3 regions of the Mesorhizobium sp. M0983 genome follow, and region 3 is predicted to be linked to each of the others. Evidence: riboswitches for the same ligand, from Rfam matches in the RefSeq annotation. Region 3 holds a riboswitch; each other region holds the start of a gene.
The links. A riboswitch is a leader RNA that binds a small molecule or an ion and turns the genes downstream of it on or off. The one in region 3 is predicted to bind thiamine pyrophosphate.
Positions count from the first base shown of each region.

Region 1 (5,273 bases), on a different contig from region 3:
CAACAGTTACCGTCCCATGCTGATAACCACCAACCTTACCGCTGCGCTCGCCTGTGTCTTTGCGCTATGTCAGTCCGTTCCGCTTTGGGCTCGAAACTTGTATTTCGCAGCAATAGCGGCCGTTCAATCTTGGCTGGACGGTCAGCGACTGGCCATGGCTGTTCCCGCCGCGACCCTCACGCGTGACCGTTTGGTTCCACCATCCCTTCCCTTCAGCCAGCGCCTGGTCGCGTAGATTCTGCTGAGCGGCTGCCGCATCCAACGAGATAACACCGCGTTGGGACCAGACTTTGCTCGCCAGCTAGCGCAGCCCCATGGTGATCTCTGGCATCTCGATGAGCTCGTTTTGTGAATTGCTGGCAAGAAGCATTAGCTGTGGCGCGCCGTCTATCAGGACGAGAGCCTGCTCGACGCGACCGTCAGGTCCGCCGCAATGCCAAGGCTGGCGCGCCTACTGACTCCCTGGTGAAGGCAAGGCTGCGCGTTCAGCGCGTGATTACCGACCATCGCGCTCGCCAAAATGACGGCGTCGTACCGAGCGGCGCCCGCCGCATGATGTCTCAACGTCGGGGCTCACAGCAAACAAAGCTGTCGCCATTGAACGAAACTGTCGCGAAGCGAACAGACGAACCGTAGCCGAAACGTTTGCCGTTCGTGCTTGGATTGATCCGCAAGGCAGAAAGGAAGGAAGAGCCAAGCAAGGTCCGCCGGCACACTTGAGCTTCAAGCCGCAGCTGCGTCGTCAGGATGGCACGTCATTTGCAATAGAAGCCTTTGTGACGGCCCGCCCACAACTAGCGGAGATGACCGGTGATGGTTTGTACAGAAATGTTGAATGGCGTCGTTTCGGCAATAATTATATTTGTAATAACAATTGCATATCTGTAACAATAATACCCAATAGTATTCTCAATTTCTCATGAACATCTGGCATGACGAGAGCATCAAAACTGCTCAAAAATTCACTCAATGCGCATCGTTATCGAATGGTTCCTTAGCAAAAATTCATTCACTGACGTCCATCCCTTTTACTGTTTGAACGGAGATCAACAATGAACATTAGGAGCCTCCTCCTCGGCTCAACTGCGGCACTGATTGCCGTTTCCGACGCTCGCGCCGTGACCGCCGTTGCCGAGCCTGACCCGACTGAGTACGTTAAAATCTGCGACGTTTACGGCTCGGGCTACGTCTACATTTCAGGCACTGAGACCTGCCTGCGCATCGGCGGCTATGTCCGTTACGACATCGGCTTGCGCCATGTCGGATTGTTTGACCACGCAAGAACCTCCGATGTGAGGACTGGTGAGCATCAGGACACATGTCAAAACAACACGCGCTTCACATTGAAAACTTGGACCGGCCAGGAGACCGAACTCGGCACGTTGAAGACCTACACCGAAACCCGCATGAACTTCGGTAACCGCCACACTTCGGTTTCGGACAGTTCTCGGTCCTATGCCTTGAACGGAGACAGCACCTTGACTTTCGCCTGGATTCAGCTTGGTGGCCTCCGAGTTGGTAAGGACTGGTCGGCCTTCGACATGTTTATTGGCGGCGCGGTTGACGTACTCAACCAGACGCCGGTTCCGTACGGCGCTTTCGATACCAATGTGGTTCAGTACTACTTCGACGCCGGGAACGGCTTTTCGGCCGTGGTTTCGCTCGAAGAAGGCTCGGGCGTGGTCGGCACAATCGACAGCTACTCTCCGCACGTAGTCGGCGGCTTGAAATACACACATGGCTGGGGCGCGATCACCGGCGTTGCCGCTTATGATAGCAACTACGAATCGGTGGCCGCCAAGGTCCGTGTCGACATCAATGTCACCAACGAACTGTTGCTGTTCGGAATGCTCGGCTACGGTTCCAACGGCAAGCTCAACGACGACTCCACGAACGCCATCGACGCTCATGGTCGCGGCTTCTATAAGAGTTGGGGTGGGAACTGGGCTTTCTGGGCTGGCGCCACTTACAAGCTCAACGAGACAACTTCGTTCAACCTTCAGCTCTCCGGTGATCAGCTCAAGAACCATGGTGTCGCTGCAAACGTCGCCTATGCGTTTCTTCCAGATTTCACAGTTACGGCGGAACTCGACTATAGCCGCTACGGCAACTTCGCCGTCGGCAAGGTGGACGCTTCCAACGTGAACTGGACCAACGCCAACAAGAAGAGCGGTGTCGCCGGAATCCTGCGTTTCGAACGCTCATTCTAACGGGATGAAAGGGTTGAGCTCGAGATCCGGTTGAGCGGACCAATCCCGCAACACTCCAAGAGAACGTCGTATGGAAGCTATACGAGATTGGAGCCTCGATCTCGGGGCCGGACGATGTTTCATATCAGATCTGGTCCGGATGATCGCGCAGGCGATATTCATCGCTCGATTATGCGTTTTGATCTGCAACTCTTTCATTTCCTCATTCCTTCCGCCCGCTTGACGGACCCTGCCATCCAGCACTACCCGGCCAGGTTTTCCGAACTGGGGTGCGGCCCGACGCACTTGAAAATCGCAAATGGATCGCCTCCGTTCAGCCATCCCCGCGGAAATTCGGGCGCGAGAGAACAAGCTCCAGAGCATAAGCGAGGCTGATCGAGGAACAGACGATTCTCAGGCGATGCTCCATCCGATCTTGCGCCTGGCCGAGACGATCGCCCGACGATCACCGCCGCCGCCCGAATGCGCTTGACAAGATACCGCTCGCCCGTTCAACCTGAAGCATTCACCCAGGGGAGTCCCGGCAAGGGGCTGAGATACTGCTGGCTTTCGCGGCGCAGTGACCCGTTGAACCTGATCCAGTTCATACTGGCGTAGGGACGGTGCAAGCGCTTTGCGGGAGTTCACGCCCGAGGTCCTGTTTCGAGCAGGTCGACCAAAGCGTCTTTTCATTCTTCCGGCACAGAACTGGGTCTCCAATGCACGAGCAAAGGAGCCTCATGATGAATGCCCCCACCCCCGCCGTCCCGACGGGACCGCTGCCCGCCTCACGCAAGATCCACAAGCATGGCAGCATTCACCCTCAGATCAGGGTGCCGATGCGCGAAATTGCAGTCCATCCAACGGCCGGCGAACCGCCAGTCACCGTCTACGATCCGTCCGGCCCCTACACCGATCCGGCCATCAAAACCAGGATCGAAAAAGGCCTTGCCCGGCTTCGCCACGAATGGATTACCGCGCGTGGCGATGTCGAAGCCTGTGACGGCCGCCATGTCCGGCCGGAAGACAACGGATTTGTGACTGGCGAGCGCCCATGCCGCCGACCTGGCCAAGGGTCACGCGGCGGCGAACATCCGCGGCGACGCGCTGTCGCGGGCCGGATTCGAGTTCCGCTGGGAGGCCTAGTTCAACCTGTCGCTCGATCCGGAAACCGCGCGGTCCTTCCACGACCAGACCTTGCCCAAGGAAGCGCACAAGCTGGCACATTTCTGCTCGATATGCGGGCCGAAATTCGCTCGATGCGCATCTCTCACGACATTCGCGCCGAAGCGCAGAAGGAGGGCATGGCGGCGATGGCGGCGAAATACCGCGAGGGCGGCGATCTCTATATGCCGGTCGAAACGCCCGAGGTGGAAAAACAGGCCTCAGCGCAGGAAGATCAGAGGGCGCGCTGAGCCATGCGCCGCATTCTTGTCAAAGGCGCGGGTGTGGCAGGCCTCACCGTTGCCCATGAATTGGCCGCGCCGGGTGCATCCGTCACGGTTGCTGAAATTCGCAGCCAGATCGGCGGCAATGCCTCCTGGCTCGCCGGCGGGATGCTCGCGCTTGGTGCGAACGCGAAGGCGCCGAGGAGGCGGTCGTCACTTTCGGCAACGTTGCAGCCGACTGGTGGGAAAGGGCGCTGCCCGCGCTGGTGAGGAGGGCCGGCACTCTCGTCGTCGCCCATCAGCGCGATGCCTTCGAGCTTGCCCGTTTTGCAGCTCGTACGCGCAACTATGAGTGCGTCGACGAAAAGGTTGTTGCCGCCCTCGAGCCCGATCTTGCCGGCCGCTTTCATCAGAGCCTGTTTTTTTGTAGCGAAGCTCATCTCGATCCCCGTCGGGCTCTCGAAGCCCTCGCCGGCAACTGCGTGCGATGGGCGTCGTTTTCCTTTTCGAGACGGGCGAGGTTGGCTTTTCCGGCTTTGATCAGGTGATCGACTGCACGGGCATCGCGCGGGCCGACGACGATTTACGCGGCATGCGCGGTGAAATGCTGATCCTCCATACGCGTGATGTCTCGCTCGGGGCGATTGCCGAGAAGCCGATCTCGCGGGCGTCGCGGCGTAGTGAGCGCGGGCGCGGCCGTGATGATCGTGGCGGGAGGGAGAGGTAAGGAGCGTCTTTTCTTTGAGAATTCGCGTTTACGGGTACCCACGATGCACAACGGGCGAGTTTTTCAAAGAGGCGCGTCCTCCTTCGAAGCGCTTCGGAGGGCCAGGCTGTAGGCTCGCCCCGAGCCCCTGCGTAGCCTGCTGGGGAGCTGGTCTCGGCCCATCCGGTGACGATCCTTCGCGCAGACGAGCTATGGAGACGATCAAAACTGTGATTTCACTTGCCGATTATCGCATAAAAAGCTTGTTATTGCACAACTTAAAAAACTTGCAACTCCACAGCATCATTGACTTGTCTCCTATCGGCACTATATACTTGTAATCGCACAGCTCTAAAAAGTTGCAAAGGTACGGCCATGGCCAAGCCCCATGAAAAACTCGCTGTATCATTGGCCGTCCTCAAAGAGCTGCAGAAGGGTGGGCGGCGCATATTCAAATCAGATGAGCTGACCCGCGTCCACCGGGAGCGACTGCTGCAGAACGGGTTCCTGCGCGATGTTATGAAAGGCTGGCTCATGTCGACCAGCCCGCAGGCACAGCAGCAAGACACCACCCCCTGGTACGCGAGCTTCTGGGAGTTCTGCTCCCTTTACTGCAATGACCGGTTCGGCAAGGACTGGTTCGTGTCACCGGAGCAGTCGCTGCTTCTGCACGCGGAAGCGCCCACTATTCCGCCTCAGGTGGTGGTGAACACCCCCAAAGGCACGAATAACAAAATCGACCTGCTGTTCGGCACTTCGCTCTATGACCTCAAGGTCAAGGAGATGCCGGCCGAACTGACAGAGAAAAACGGCCAGCGCGTGTTCACTGTCGAGGCCGCCCTTACCCGGGTGCCGCAAGCGTTCTTCCAGCGCGCGCCTATCGAGATGCAGATCGCTATGGCGTCGGTGCGCGACGTATCAACCGTTCTGGTCCTGCTGCTTGATGGCGGCCATTCCGCCGTGGCGGGACGGCTTGCGGGGGCCTTCCGT
Region 1 is NZ_JAMYNH010000020.1:30,037-35,309, forward strand. Features, by position in the region: gene hemN (oxygen-independent coproporphyrinogen III oxidase) at 1-3, opposite strand, end outside; gene NKH71_RS26650 (porin) at 1,053-2,210, shown strand; TPP riboswitch at 2,712-2,827, shown strand; partial or broken gene NKH71_RS33520 (phosphomethylpyrimidine synthase ThiC) at 2,933-3,124, shown strand; partial or broken gene NKH71_RS33525 (phosphomethylpyrimidine synthase ThiC) at 3,237-3,604, shown strand; partial or broken gene NKH71_RS26660 (FAD-dependent oxidoreductase) at 3,608-4,214, shown strand; gene NKH71_RS26665 (Fic family protein) at 4,659-5,273, shown strand, end outside.
Region 1: it holds a riboswitch for thiamine pyrophosphate, as region 3 does, so the genes downstream of both, NKH71_RS33520 (phosphomethylpyrimidine synthase ThiC) here and thiC (phosphomethylpyrimidine synthase ThiC) in region 3, are expected to answer to the same signal.

Region 2 (5,273 bases), on a different contig from region 3:
CAGGTTTGCCGGCCGCGCCAAAACGCGGGCGAGGATCAGCCGTGCCCGCTCGCCGCCCGAAAGCTCGCGCACCGGCGTGCGCGCCTGTTCCGGCTTGAACAGGAAGTCCTTCATGTAGGACACGACGTGGCGCTGCTCGCCATTGATGACAAGGTTCTCGCCGCGTCCGTCGGTGAGATACTGCGCCAGTGTCTCCTGCGGATCGACGGCCTCGCGCTTCTGGTCGAGCGTGGCGATCTCCAGGTTGGTGCCGAGCCGCACCGTGCCTGCGTCCGGCTTCAATTCGCCGGTCAGCATCTTCAATAGCGTCGTCTTGCCGGCGCCGTTCGGCCCGACCAGACCGACGCGATCGCCGCGCTGGATGCGTGTCGAGAATCCCTTGACCAGGGTCAGATCGCCAAAGCTCTTCTCGATGTTCTTGGCCTCAATCACCAGCTTGCCGGATTCGGCGGCGTCGCTGGCTGTCATCGTCGCCGCACCCTCGGCGCCACGATGACCGCGAAAGCGCTGGCGCATGGTCTGCAACTCACCGAGCCGGCGCATGTTGCGCTTGCGCCTTGCCGTCACGCCATAGCGCAGCCAGTGCTCCTCGCGCACGATCTGGCGGCCGAGCTTGTGCTGCTCGCGCTCTTCCTCCTCCAACACCGTGTCGCGCCATTCCTCGAAATAGGCAAAGCCCTTATCGAGACGGCGGGTCTGGCCGCGGTCGAGCCAAATTGTGGCGCGTGACACGCGTTCGAGAAAACGGCGGTCATGCGAGATGACGACCAGGGCCGAGGAGGTGCGGGCAAGCTCCTCCTCCAGCCATTCGATAACCGAAAGGTCAAGATGATTGGTCGGTTCATCGAGGAGAAGAATGTCGGGCTCGGGCGCCATGACGCGGGCGAGTGCCGCGCGCCGCGCCTCGCCCCCGGAGAGGTCGTTCGGCCGTTCCTCGCCGGTCAGGCCGAGATGCTCTATCAGATAGGTGGCGCGGTAGGGATCATCGGCGGGCCCGAGCCCCGCCTCGACATAGGCGCGAACGGTCGCAAAACCGTCCATGTCGGGCATTTGCGGCAAATAGCGCACCGTCGCCGAAGGCTGGCGGAAGACTTCGCCGTCCTGCGGTTCGATCAGCCCGGCAGCGATCTTGAGGAGCGTCGACTTGCCAGAGCCGTTGCGCCCGACCAGGGCGATCTTGTCGCCAGCTGACGCCGTCAGGGCGGCACCGTCGAGCAGCGGCGCGCCGCCAAAGGTCAGCTTTATCCCGTCGAGATTGAGAAGCGGCGGCGCCATGTCAGCTTTCAGGTAGGGGAAAAGGATGCGCGAGCAGCAGCGCGCGGCCGCTGGCCAGCGCGATTTCCAGCCGGCCCTTGACCTCGTTGGAAATGGTCAGCGACGAGCCGAAGGCAACCTCGACATGGGCGAGCGGCCATTTGGCGCCGGTGACTGTCAGGCCGGCGAGATCCGAAAAGCCGAGCACCGAAAACAGCGTACCGTCGACATAATCGAAGCCAGTCTTTCCAGGCAGCAAAGGAATGCCTTCCTGTGCGCCGCTGGTCAAAAGCACTTCCGTTCCGCCTTCCGCCAGCCGGACGCTGAGCGCCAAATGCAGGAAGATGTGGTCGGTGCGTTTGCCGCCGAAGGCGCCTGCGAGCACAAGGCTGGTCGCACCGCGTTCGAGCGCGGCGGCGATAGCGAGTTCACCGTCGGTCTTGTCCTTTTCGGCGGGAAACACCTGCCGTGGCACAGCGGCCAGATCCTCCGGCAAATCGGCAGGCACGGAATCGAAATCGCCGACCCAGAGTTCCGGCATCAGGCCCAGCATAAGGGCATGGCCGATACCGGCATCGGCAGCGATGACGCGGGAGCCTTCGACCTGGCGGTCGAGCAGCGGCGTGCGGATGAGATCGCCGCCAAGCAGGATGGTGAATGTGCTCATATCTCGTGGCCCTTACCAGCCCTGCCCCGGAAACGGAAGATGAAACGGCAGATGAAACAGGACGCCGCGCTTTGGATGCCCGGCAAACTTCCGCTTGCGCAGCACTTCGGCCGGGCCTATGTGTCGAAACGCTCTAACGGGGTGCCGGACGCGATCTTCGCGGACCGGCTGAGAGGCAAGACTGCCAACCCGCTGAACCTGATCCGGTTTGTACCGGCGGAGGGATTAGACGTTTCGGACAGCCCGACGCCTCAATTCCTTTCAACGCGAACGAAGGAGGCGCCGATGCGCAGTTTTTTCCACTCTCTTGCCTCGATTATCCTGCTTGCGGCATCCGCGCTTGCCCTACCGGGGCAGGCATCGGCACAGGATAAGCTGACCGTCTATACCTATGAAAGCTTCACCGCCGATTGGGGTCCGGGACCGGCGGTGAAGAAGGCCTTCGAGGCCGAGTGCACCTGCGTCGTCGAATTCGTCTCGGTCGCCGACGGCGTGGCACTGCTCAACCGTGTGAAGCTGGAAGGGGCCGCGACCAAGGCCGATATCGTGCTTGGCCTCGATATCAATTTGACGGCGGACGCCAAGGCAACCGGCCTGTTTTCGCCGCATGGCGCCGTGACGGACGTCAGTGTGCCGGGTGGCTGGAGCGACGATATCTTCGTGCCGTTCGACTATGGCTATTTCGCTATCGTCTACGATAGCGAAAAACTGAAGAGCCCGCCGAAGAGCCTCAGGGAATTGGTCGAGGGCGATGCCGGCGACAAGATCGTCATCCAGGATCCGCGCACCTCGACGCCGGGCCTTGGCCTGCTGTTGTGGGTCAAGTCGGTCTATGGCGACAAGGCTCCGGAAGCCTGGGCCAAACTCAAGGCAAAGGTGCTGACGGTGACGCCGGGCTGGAGCGAGGCCTACGGCCTGTTCACCAAGGGTGAGGCGCCGATGGTGCTGTCCTATACCACTTCGCCAGCCTACCACATGGTTGCCGAAAACACCTCGCGCTACCAGGCGGCGTCCTTCGAGGAAGGCGAATATCTGCAGATCGAGGTCGCTGGGATCACCACCAAGGGCGCGAAGAACCCGCTGGCGGAAAAGTTCATCGCCTTCATGACCGGGCCGAAATTCCAGGATCTCATTCCCGAAACCAACTGGATGTTCCCGGCCGGCAAGACCGACAAGCCGCTCAATCCGGCGTTCGACAAGCTCGTCAAACCGACCAAAACCTTGCTGTTCAGCTCGGAAGAGGTCGCCGCAAATCGCAAGGCCTGGGTCGACGAGTGGCTGGCGGTGATGAGCAAGTAGCTCGGATTGAAAGATGATCGCCCTACGGCGCCCCCCTCTGTCCTGCCGGACATCTCCCCCACAAGGAGGGAAATTGGCCGTCATGCCGGCTTTCGCCAATCTCCGACATTGCCGGAATGAGCGGAGCGCTGAACCTGCCAATCTCTCCCCATGTGGGGGAGATGTCCGGCAGGACAGAGGGGCGCGCGAAGGAACGCAATCCTCGCTAAGAATCTCGAATCTGGTGGTCTAGCGTGCAACGCGCGCCATCATCGGATACCCGCGTCGCTGCCGGTATCGTCGCGCTCGCCGCCATCGCGCTGCTGATCGGCGGGGCATTCGCCGGGCTCGTCGTCGAAGCCATGCGCGACCTGTCGGGCGCCGCCTCCGCCTTTGATTCCTATCTCCTCCGTGTTGCCCGCTTCACGCTCTGGCAGGCTCTGTTGTCGACCCTGCTCTCCGTCGCACCGGCGCTGTTCGTCGCGCGCGCGCTGTCGCGGCATCCACAGTTTTTCGGGCGAGGCTTTGTCCTGCAGCTTTTCGCCGTGCCGCTGGCGCTGCCGGCCATTGTTGCCGCACTCGGTGTCTTGGCACTCTATGGCCGCGCCGGGTATTTCGCCGGCTTGCTCGGTGCGATTGGCGGCCAGAACTGGCCCGGCATCTATGGCCTATCGGGTATTCTCGTCGCCCACGTCTTTTTCAACCTGCCGCTGGCAACGCGACTGTTCCTGGAAGCGTTGCAGACGGTGCCGGCTAACCAATGGCGGCTGGCGAGCCAGCTTGGCATGGGTGCTGCGCCGGCCTTCCGGCTGATCGAATGGCCGGCGTTGCGTGCGGCCCTGCCGGGCGTTGCCGGGCTCGTTTTCATGCTGTGCATCACCTCCTTCACCATCGTGCTTACGCTCGGCGGCGGGCCGCGCGCGACGACGCTGGAGGTTGCCATATACCAGGCGCTGCGTTTCGACTTCGACCCGGCGCGGGCGGTGACGCTGACCTTGTTGCAGATTGCCCTGACCTTCGTCGTCGTGCTGGCACTAACGCGGCTTGGCGCCAATATGACCGGCGACGCCAATCTGCCGGTAGCCCCGCGCCGGTATTTTTCAGCCGGTGCGGCCGAGACCGTGCTGAACGCACTGGTGATCGGGCTGGCACTGCTGTTTGTCGCCGGACCGATGGCGGCTACGCTGTCGGCCGGGCTTGGCGCCGATCTCGGCCGCCTGGCCGGCGAGAGCGCGGTGCGGCAAGCGACGGCGACCAGTGCCGTGCTCTCCCTCCTATCGGCGCTGCTCTCCTTGGCGTTGTCGCTGTCGCTGGTTATGGCGCGCCGGGCGCTGGCGCTCACCCGGCGGACCGGCAGGCGGACGCTGCTCGAACACCTGGCCGACACCGGTGCGGGGTTCGTCCTGGTGGTGCCGCCCATCGTCATCGGTGCCGGCTGGTTCCTGCTCCTGCGCAGCGTCAGCGATGTCTTTGCGATCGCCCCTGTCATGGTGGTTGTGGTCAATGCGGTGATGGCGATGCCGTTCGCCATCCGCGCCATCCGCCCCGCCTATGACGCGGCGAGCGAACGCCACGAACGGCTCTGTGCACAGCTTGGCATCTCGGGCTGGAACCGGTTGCGTCTGGTCGACTGGCCGTCGCTGCGGCGGCCGCTCGCCACCGGCTTCGCCTTCGCCATGGCGCTGTCGCTCGGTGATCTCGGCGTCATTGCGCTGTTCGGCAGCGATTCCGTGCAGACATTGCCCTATCTGTTGCTGGCGCGCATGGGCAGCTACCGCACCGAGGATGCGGCCGGCCTGGCGCTGCTGCTCGGCCTTGTCTGCCTGGCGCTTGTGCTGACCGCGGACTGGCTGGGAAGGAGGGAGAAATCATGATGCCGATCAGCCCGGAACGGTCGATTTCGGTCGAAAAAGGCGCGGCCGTGCGGCTCGATAATGTCTCGTTCAGCTATGGTGAAACGCCGCTTATATTCGATGTCGATTTCCCGGCGTCGGAAATCACCGCCATCATGGGGCCGAGCGGTTCGGGAAAGTCGACGCTGCTCAATCTGGTGGCCGGTTTCGAAGCGCCGCGG
Region 2 is NZ_JAMYNH010000003.1:164,950-170,222, reverse strand. Features, by position in the region: gene NKH71_RS07330 (ABC-F family ATP-binding cassette domain-containing protein) at 1-1,275, opposite strand, end outside; gene NKH71_RS07325 (thiamine diphosphokinase) at 1,277-1,921, opposite strand; TPP riboswitch at 2,049-2,163, shown strand; gene thiB (thiamine ABC transporter substrate binding subunit) at 2,207-3,220, shown strand; gene thiP (thiamine/thiamine pyrophosphate ABC transporter permease) at 3,454-5,073, shown strand; gene thiQ (thiamine ABC transporter ATP-binding protein) at 5,070-5,273, shown strand, end outside.
Region 2: it holds a riboswitch for thiamine pyrophosphate, as region 3 does, so the genes downstream of both, thiB (thiamine ABC transporter substrate binding subunit) here and thiC (phosphomethylpyrimidine synthase ThiC) in region 3, are expected to answer to the same signal.

Region 3 (5,273 bases):
CAGTCCGGTCGGCAAATTGGGGCAGCGATGGCGAGAATGAATGCCAGGAACTTCCCTTCGGTGCCGCTTCGTCGATCTGTTTGCCGAGAAGACGCGCGCGCTGCGTGCCGTCCCCCATACCGCAGAGAACTCACTTCAGGTCACACACACACACACGACGCCACCGAGATCCTGCATCAGTTTTCTACTCCGACGCCGCCACGTCACCAAGATCAGTCGCGAGCGTGATCGCGGCTATCAAATCGGGATCGCGCGCCGGAGCGCTCTATGAGTGAGCCCCGAACGGCGCGGTTCTCCTCGAGCAATCCGGCTCGACGTAAGGCGGGCCATCCGTGCCGGCCTCGTGACTAAGAGACGGGCGAATGGCGGTTCCTGGACTCACCTTTTTGTCATGAAGTCGCTTCCTTGAGCCGGTGGCGGAGTTCTTGCTTGATGACTCCAGCACCGTTTAGAATCGGTTTTCGGAAAATTTGTCTTGTGGCATCAATTTTCATGGAATAGGATCATTTTTCACAGGTGTTGGCCCAGCTGAACCAAAATTCGATGAAAGGATTCGCTTTTCATGCCTCCGGTGCAAGAGCACCAATTTTCAGGTCCTGTTACCGTTTTTCAGGAAATCCGCCTTCCTGAAACGGCGACCCCGGCCGGGTACAGCGCCCTGGTCGGAGCCTACAGGCTCGCCGTGCCCTTGCCCCGTAGGTTGTTCGCCACGGGCGAGCATCATCGCATTACCGAACGGGATGGCTGGCGGATCATGACCCCCCGCCACGCCCCAAATCCTACCCTCGAAGGCCACCTGACCTTTGCGCTCAAGTACGAGGGACTGGACCTTGCCGTCCTCAAGCGGCTGTTCCAAGTGACCGGTCCCGCGCCGATCGAGGCGCTGGTCCGTGAAAGCCCGACCGGCAGTTATGCCCGCCGCATCTGGTTTTTATATGAATGGCTGAGGGGCGCCCGTATCGATCTGCCGGACGCGGCGGCCGGACGATACATTCCGGTTGTCGATCCCGAGCTGCAGTGGCCCGGACCCGACAAGACCGCTTCGCGCTACCGCGTAAGGGACAATCTCCCCGGCACGCGTGAGTTCTGCCCTCTGGTGTTCCGCACCAAGATTCTCGAAAAATTCATCGGCCTTGAACTACCGCGGCGCGCGGAGGCAATCGTAGCGGACGTGCCGCGCGACCTTCTTGCTCGGACCGCCGCCTTTCTTTTGCTCAAAGACTCGCGATCAAGCTATGCGATCGAGGGCGAGCGCCCGCCGCAAGATCGCATCCAGCGCTGGGGCCGCGCCATCGGCGAAGCCGGCCGCTGGCCGATCGATCGCGATGAGCTGCTGCGTCTGCAAAGAATTGTACTTGGCGACGCCCGTTTCGCAAGACTTGGCTTCCGAAAAGAAGGAGGTTTCGTCGGTGAGCATGACCGAGACAACGGCACGCCCTTGCCCGATCACATCAGCGCTCGGCCCGAGGACCTGCCGCGGCTAATCGATGGAATGGCGGCGTTCGATCAGGGCCCCGCGCAAAACCTTGATGCAGTCGTAGCCGCCGCAATCCTCGCCTTCGGCTTTGTCTACATTCACCCGTTCGAGGACGGAAACGGCCGCATTCACCGCTACCTAATCCACCACGTCCTTGCCATGCGCGGCTTCAATCCGCCGGGAGTGGTCTTTCCCGTCTCGGCCGCGATCCTGGACCAGATCAACGAGTACAGGGGCGTGCTCGAGAGCTATTCGCAGCGCCTTCTGCCATTGGTGGAATGGGAACCGACGCCGCAATTCAACGTCCGGGTGCTGAATGACACCGGTGATTTCTACCGGTTCTTCGATGCAACCCCGCACGCCGAATTCCTCTATGCCTGCGTTCAGCGGACGATCGAACGGGACCTTCCCGAGGAAACCGCATTTCTGCAGCGCTACGATCAGTTCCGGCAGCAGGTGGACGCCTTTATTGACATGCCCGAGCGGTTGACCGATCTGCTCTTCCGTTTTCTTCACCAGAATGATGGACATCTATCGAACCGCGCGCGCGAAAAGGAATTCGCCACGCTGACCAGTGACGAGGCAGGAAGAATCGAGGCGATCTACGCGCAAACCTTTGGTGCCCATTGAAGGTGTGATCATCAGGATCGATTTTTAGTCCGACGGTTTGTAATTCCCTTGTCCCTGCCTTCATCTCCGAGGCTTGACTTGTCGCCGAGACATGCACGATTTTTTCCGCACGGTCTGACCGGCCGCCGATCAGCCGCGGCCAGAACGCGCTTGACAAACCGGAGCCGTCCCGTCCAACCTCACGCATTCACCAGGGGAGTCCCGGCAAGGGGCTGAGATACTGCTGGCATTCGCGGCGCAGTGACCCGTTGAACCTGATCCAGTTCATACTGGCGTAGGGACGGTGCAAGCGCTTGCGGGAGTTTACGCCCGAGGTCCTGTTTCGGCAGGTCGACAGAAGCGTCTTTTCATCCTCCCGGCACAGAACTGGGTCTCCAATGCAACGAGCAAAGGAGCCTCAAGATGAATGCCCTCACCCCCGCCGTCTCGACGGGACCGCTGCCCGCCTCACGAAAAATCCACAAGCCCGGTGCCATCCACCCGCAGATCAGGGTGCCGATGCGCGAAATCTCCGTCCATCCGACGGCCGGCGAACCGCCCGTCACCGTCTACGATCCGTCCGGCCCCTATACAGACCCGACTGTCGAAACCAGCATCGAAAATGGCCTTGCACGGCTTCGCCACGAATGGATTACGGCGCGCGGCGATGTCGAGGCCTATGACGGCCGCCATGTCCGGCCGGAGGACAACGGATTCGCGACGGGCGAACGCCTGACGCCGGAATTTCCCATTCGCCATCAACCGCTCAGAGCCAAAGCAGGCAAGGCGGTGACGCAGCTTGCCTATGCGCGCGCCGGCATCATCACACCCGAAATGGAGTTCGCCGCCATCCGCGAGAACCTTGGTCGCGAGATCCTGCACGGCAAGCTTGAGCGCGACGGCGAGGCTTTCGGCGCGACACTGCCCGATTTCGTCACGCCGGATTTCGTGCGTGATGAGGTGGCGCGCGGACGCGCAATCATTCCCGCCAACATCAACCATCCCGAGAGCGAGCCGATGATCATCGGTCGCAATTTCCTGGTCAAGATCAACGCCAACATCGGCAACTCCGCCGTCACATCGTCGATGGCTGAAGAGGTCGAAAAAATGGTGTGGGCGATCCGCTGGGGCGCAGACACGGTGATGGACCTGTCGACCGGCCGCAACATCCACAACATCCGCGACTGGATCGTCCGCAACGCGCCGGTTCCGATCGGCACGGTGCCGCTCTATCAGGCGCTCGAAAAGGTCGGCGGCATCGCCGAGGACCTGACCTGGGAGGTCTACCGCGACATGCTGATCGAACAGGCCGAACAGGGCGTCGACTATTTCACCATCCATGCGGGCGTGCGGCTGCACTACATCCCGCTGACCGTTGACCGGGTCACTGGCATCGTCTCGCGCGGTGGCTCGATCATGGCCAAATGGTGCCTGCATCATCACCGGGAAAGCTTCCTCTACGAACATTTCGCCGAGATCTGCGACATTTGCCGCGCCTATGACGTGTCCTTTTCGCTGGGCGACGGCCTTCGTCCTGGCTCGATCGCCGACGCCAATGACGCAGCACAATTCGCCGAGCTGGAGACGCTCGGCGAGCTGACACAGATCGCCTGGGCGAAGGATTGCCAGGTAATGATCGAAGGCCCCGGCCACGTGCCGATGCACAAGATCAAACAGAACATGGACAAGCAGCTCGCCGTCTGCGGCGAGGCGCCGTTCTATACGCTTGGGCCGCTGACGACCGACATCGCGCCGGGCTACGACCACATCACCTCCGGCATCGGCGCGGCGATGATCGGTTGGTTCGGCACCGCCATGCTCTGCTACGTCACGCCCAAGGAGCATCTCGGCCTTCCCGATCGCAACGACGTCAAGATCGGCGTGATCACCTACAAGATAGCCGCCCATGCCGCCGACCTGGCAAAAGGTCATCCGGCGGCGAAAGTCAGGGATGATGCCCTTTCCCGCGCGCGCTTCGAATTCCGCTGGGAGGACCAGTTCAACCTGTCGCTCGATCCCGAAACCGCGCGGTCCTTCCACGATCAGACCTTGCCCAAGGAGGCGCACAAGCTGGCGCATTTCTGCTCGATGTGCGGGCCGAAATTCTGCTCGATGCGAATTTCCCACGACATCCGCACCGAAGCGCAGAAGGAGGGCATGGCGGCGATGGCGGCGAAATACCGCGAGGGCGGCGATCTCTACCTGCCGGCGGACGAGACCGGCGCACCGCTCATACCTCAGCCACGTGAGCCATCATGAAGGTGCTGGTCAAAGGGGCCGGCGTTGCCGGCCTCACCGCCGCCTTCGAGCTCGCCGCACGCGGCGCGGCGGTTTCCGTTGCCGAGACAAGGCCTGGCCTTGGGGGCAATGCGTCGTGGTTCGCCGGCGGCATGTTGGCGCCATGGTGCGAGCGCGAAAGCGCCGAGCAGCCGGTGCTGGATCTCGGGCGCGGTGCCGCCGACTGGTGGGATGCCGCAACCCCCGGCCAGGTGACGCGGGCCGGAACGCTGGTCGTGGCCGCGCCGCGCGATGCGGGCGAGATCGACCGCTTCGCCAGCCGCACCTCGGGCCATCGGCGTGTCGATGAAGACGAAATTGCGCTCCTGGAGCCCGACCTCGCCGGCCGCTTCCGGCGCGGATTGCTCTTCTCCGACGAGGCGCATCTCGACCCGCGTCAGGCGATGGCAGCGCTTCATGACAAGCTCGCAGCCATGGGTGTCGAGTTTCACTTCGGCACCGAGGTCTGGCATGTTTTTGGTTTCGATCATCAGATCGACTGCACGGGAATGGCAGCCATCGATGACCGGCTACGTGGCGTTCGCGGCGAAATGCTGATCCTGCGCACGCCCGACATCTCGCTGTCGCGCCCGGTCCGGCTGCTTCATCCGCGCTTTCCGCTCTATGTGGTGCCGCGCACCGGCCAGTGTTTCATGGTCGGTGCGACCATGATCGAGAGCGGGTCCGCCGAGCCGGCCACGGTGCGTTCGATGATGGAGCTTCTGGGTGCCGCCTATGCCCTCCATCCGGCATTCGGCGAGGCCGGGATCGTTGAAACCGGTGTCGGCGTCCGTCCTGCTTTTCCCGACAATCTGCCGCGTGTCGAGGCACATGGAAGCACCGTCGCAGTCAACGGGCTTTATCGCCATGGCTTTCTTCTCGCCCCTGCCATGGCGCGCCAGGCGGCCGA
Region 3 is NZ_JAMYNH010000005.1:255,248-260,520, reverse strand. Features, by position in the region: gene NKH71_RS12565 (Fic family protein) at 563-2,107, shown strand; TPP riboswitch at 2,290-2,406, shown strand; gene thiC (phosphomethylpyrimidine synthase ThiC) at 2,510-4,345, shown strand; gene thiO (glycine oxidase ThiO) at 4,342-5,273, shown strand, end outside.